Regions from separate parts of the Streptomyces sp. NBC_00258 genome, predicted to be linked through region 2. Evidence: riboswitches for the same ligand, from Rfam matches in the RefSeq annotation. Region 2 holds a riboswitch; the other holds the start of a gene.
What was found. Region 2 has a riboswitch for cyclic di-AMP ahead of OG718_RS12515 (LysM peptidoglycan-binding domain-containing M23 family metallopeptidase). Riboswitches for the same ligand answer to the same signal wherever they lie in the genome.
Positions count from the first base shown of each region.

Region 1: linked by a shared signal. The riboswitch ahead of OG718_RS31925 (transglycosylase SLT domain-containing protein) and the one ahead of OG718_RS12515 (LysM peptidoglycan-binding domain-containing M23 family metallopeptidase) in region 2 are both predicted to bind cyclic di-AMP.

Region 1 covers NZ_CP108081.1:7,163,371-7,165,564, forward strand. Annotated here, with positions in the region: gene OG718_RS31920 (HAD family hydrolase) at 1-281, shown strand, start outside; gene OG718_RS31925 (transglycosylase SLT domain-containing protein) at 436-1,179, opposite strand; cyclic di-AMP (ydaO/yuaA leader) riboswitch at 1,183-1,335, opposite strand; gene OG718_RS31930 (DUF5959 family protein) at 1,705-2,194, opposite strand, start outside.
Region 2 covers NZ_CP108081.1:2,755,793-2,757,986, forward strand. Annotated here, with positions in the region: gene OG718_RS12515 (LysM peptidoglycan-binding domain-containing M23 family metallopeptidase) at 1-854, opposite strand, end outside; cyclic di-AMP (ydaO/yuaA leader) riboswitch at 857-1,023, opposite strand; gene OG718_RS12520 (alpha-galactosidase) at 1,319-2,194, opposite strand, start outside.

The DNA of each region.
Region 1 (2,194 bases), 4.4 Mb from region 2:
TCACGATGTCCGGCCCCGGCACAGTCGAACTCCAGCCATGTGGCGTGACCAAGGCGACGGGTCTCGCCCTGGCGGCCGAACACCTCGGCCTCACTCCCGCCACCACGATCGCTTTCGGTGACATGCCCAACGACATCCCGATGTTCGACTGGGCGGCCCACGGCGTCGCGATGGCCAACGCCCACCCCGAACTCCAGGCGGTGGCCGACGAGGTGACCCTGTCGAACGAGGAGGACGGCATCGCGGTGGTGCTGGAACGGCTCTTCGGCTCGCGGGTCTAGCTCTCCGCCAGGAGAAAACCTCGGCGGGCCCGCGGAGAGATTGGTTCCCTCGCCGTGGGCCCGCCCGATACCGGATCGCCCGATACCGGATCGCCCGATACCGGATCGCCCGATACCGGATCGCCCGATACCGGATCGCCCGGTGCCGGCCCGCTCAGTAGGCCCCGAAGACGTTGTCGATCGAGCCGTACCTCGCGGCGGCGTAGTTGCACGCCGCCGTGATGTTGGCGACCGGGTCGAAGGGGTCCATCGAGGTGCCGGCCACGTGGTAGGCGTTGAAGGTCGGGTCGATGGTCTGGAGGAGCCCCTTCGACGGCGTACCGGCCGCGGCGTTGGAGTCCCAGTTGTTCATGGCCTGCGGGTTGCCCGACGACTCACGCATGATGTTGCGGTAGATGCCGTCGTACGACCCCGGGATGCCCTGCTGGGCCATGATGTCCAGCGATTCCCTGATCCAGCCGTCGAGGTCGTTCGAGTACGTCTTCGCGGCGGCGGGGGTGACGGCGGACGCGGTGGACGACTTGGTCGCAGTGGCCGTCTTTGCCAAGGTTTGGGCGTTTTTCGTGCCGACTGTCAGCTTGAGGCCCGGGCGGATGACCGCCGGGTCGTCGCCGATGACCGCGCGGTTGGCCTTGTAAAGGTTCTGCCAGCCGCCGCTCGTGGAGTGCTTCTTGGCGATCTTGGTCAGGGTGTCGCCCGCGACCACCTTGTACGTGACGAGCGAGACCTGCGGGACCGCGGCCGATGCGACCTGCGCGGCCTGTGCCGGCTGTGCGGCGTGGGCGCCGGTCGCCCCGACGATGGGGAGCGCGAGCGCGGCTCCGCCGGTTCCCGCGGCGACGATGCCACGTGTGAGGGTGTTGATTCGGGGGCGGCGGTGCTTGCCTCGTGCGGCCATGGCGCGTTTCCTCTCCGACGCCTGCGAGGTGAGCTGTCGGGTTCGGGCGGGAGCTGCCCGGCCGCATGCTGCACGCGGCTTCACCCCTAGCCGTTCCGGAATCCGGACCGGCGGCCTACCTGGGTCCCCCGCTCCTGCCGTACGCGAGTGAATGGATGGCTGGGATCTCCGGGCGGCGGCAGGATTAGGCGGTCCATCCGGAGTGACGTGAACGTATGCGAGAGCACATGCCGTGAACAAGCCCAGAATTCACATGGAGATGCCATTTGCCTGTTCGGGACGGATGGGAATTCTTGATCCATTCGGAAGGTGAAGTTCAACTTGCTTTGAGCAAAGGTGAATCGACCGACTCGGCAAATCGGCGGTCCTGGGCGGACGTGACCCAATTCACTGGCACAGGTGGGGAATTAAGTGCGTCCAGTGCGTAATACGGGCAAGTCGGGCGGAGCCTGGATGTCCGCCCAGTCGGCATAAGGGACCACTTGTCCAGAAACGTTCTCGCTGCTCTTCGAGGTTCCGGAGAGTTCAGTCTTCCGGGTTCCAGAGGGTCAGTACGTCACGCAGTTTCTGCCGGTGGCCGTCGATCCAGTTCCGGGGAAGATCGACGGGTACGCACACGGTGGCCATGGAAATCGTGTCGTCCTCCACGATCACCTCGGGGCAATCCCGTTCTCCCGTGAGCCGAATGGAAATCGACGGTCCTTGTTCCACCGTCATCCATGCGATGTCCTCGCCGCGGTGCGATGCGGCGTCCAGGGCGCGTCCCCAGGCCTCAAGTCGGCGGCGCCACAGCGCGAGTTCGAGGCGGCCACGGACGAAAGGCGTCTCCACGACGATCTCGGCCGCGAGGCCCGCCGCCATCAGCGGGTGCCGGCCGAGGACCGTGATCCTGACCGAGTTGCCCTCCTCGTCGGTGAGGAGCGCGAGGTCCGTCGGGCCGGTGCGGTGGTCGGCCGGGAGGTCGGCGTCGCAGAGGGCGCAGACGAAATGGGCCTCCTGCACGGAGTTCCACTCG
Region 2 (2,194 bases):
GTGCGGATCTCGAAGTGCAGGTGCGGGCCGGTGACGTTGCCCGTCGCGCCGGAGAGGCCGACCTGCTGGCCCTCGGCCACGGCCTGCCCGGCCGAGACGGAGAGGGAGGACAGGTGGGCGTACTGGGCGTAGTGGCCGTCGGCGAGCTGGATGACGACCTGGTTGCCGTACGCGCCGCCCCAGCCGGCCGAGACGACCGTGCCGGCGCCGACGGACTTGAGGGACGTGCCGGTCGGGACCACGAAGTCGACGCCGGTGTGGTAGCCGCTGGACCACATGCTGCCCGACATCTTGTACGGGGTGCCGACGCCCGCGCCCGCGACCGGCAGCGTGAAGCCGGCGGCACCGGCTTCGGACGCCGCCTTGGGAGCGGCGGCGGCCTTCGGGGCCGCGGCCTTCTTCGCGGAGGACTGGGTGGCCTTGGAGGCGCCGGAGTCGGAACTCGAAGTGGCGGCGGCCTTGCCGATCGACAGCTTCAGGCCCGGGTGGATGAGCGCCGGGTCACCACCGATCGCCTTGCGGTTGTCCTCGTACAGCTTCTTCCAGCCACCGCTGACGTCCTGCGTGTCGGCGATCCTCGACAGGGAGTCGCCCGCACGCACGGAATAGGTCTTGGCCGCGGCCTTCTTCGCCTCGGCCTTCTTGTCGGCGGCGGCAGGCGCCGATTCGGCGGCCTTGTTCGCGACATTCGAGACGCTCGCCACGGAATCCGCGGCGGACTGCGGAGTCGCGGCGTGCGCTCCGGTCGCGCCGAGCAGCGGAAGGGCGAGCGCCGCGCCGCCGGTTCCTGCGACGGCCATGGAGCGGGTGAAACGCTGGGACTTGGGACGGCGGTGCTTACCCTTCGCGGGCATGGCGAATTCCTCTCCGGCGCCTGCGAGGTGAGCTGTCGGGTGCGAGCTGGAGATGCCCGGCCGTGTTTGCGCACGACTTAACCCCTAGCCGTTCCGGAGACCGGAACAGGCGTTGTACCTGTGGGTCCCCCGCTCCTGCCGTGTACGGGTGGGTGAGCGGATTCCGGGCGGCGGCAGGATTGGGCGTCCGTCCGGATTGGTGGCGAACGTAAGCGACATGAAGACGCAGGAACAACCTTTGGGGTTTCCTGTGTGCCCCGTTCTCTTGATCCCTGACCGAAATGACGGTCACGCTGCGTAAATCAGGGATCTCCCCCGTTTGTTAAATCCCTGAAAACGCGGCTGAATTACGTGAACATGGCGACAGCGGACCGTCACGAATATGACGCTGCTCACGGAGGGCCGTTCCAGGAGCCTTTATTCCAGAGCGAGTTGGAACCAATGCTCCATTACGGACACAACAGTCACATGCGACGCAGTCGGAAAACTGCCGCATCAAGGTCACCTTGCAGTCCCGTCCGCAACCCGTGATGCAACAGCACCGCACCTCGGTGGACTTCGCCCGTTTCGAGGCATTCGTACGCCGCTGCCGGGTCGAGTCCGCGCAGCCGCACCGGCGCGACCGGCTCGCCGTAGTGCTGGGCCTGGAGCCAGGCGAGGACGACGACCTCGCCGTCACGCGTGTACTGCACGGCACTCAGGCCGCCCTCCGGAGCCCGCAGCCGATGGAGGTCCCCGCCCTGCACGACGGGCCGGATCTCCTTGTAGAGCTCCACCCACGTCCGCGCCTCGGCCAGTTCCTCGTCGCTCCACCGGGTCAGGTCGCCGCCGACACCGAGCACTCCGGCCATCGCGCTCACGAAGCGGAACCGCAGCGAACTGACGCGGCCGTTGAGCTGGACGTTCGGACTGTCGGTGACCCAGGCGGCCATGGTCCGCGCGGGATGCACCTGGCTGAAGCCGTGCTGGATGGCGAGCCGGTCGAGCGGGTCGGTGTTGTCCGAGGTCCACACCTGGTCCGTACGCGCCATGATCCCGAGGTCGATACGGCCGCCGCCGCCCGAGCAGGACTCGAAGGCGACACCCGGGTGGGCCGCCCGCAGCCGGTCCAGGAGCCGGTACAGGGCGTGCACGTGGTCCACCCAGAGCCGCTGCGGATAGGCCTCGCCGGGCCACCCCGCGTCGGTGAAGCAGCGGTTGAAGTCCCACTTCACATAGTCGATCGGCGCGCTGGAGAGCAGCGTGTCGAGCTGCTCCCACAGGTACTCCTGGACGTCTTCGCGGGCAAGGTTCAGAACGAGCTGATTGCGCAGCTCCGTCCTCTTTCGTCCCGGTTGGAA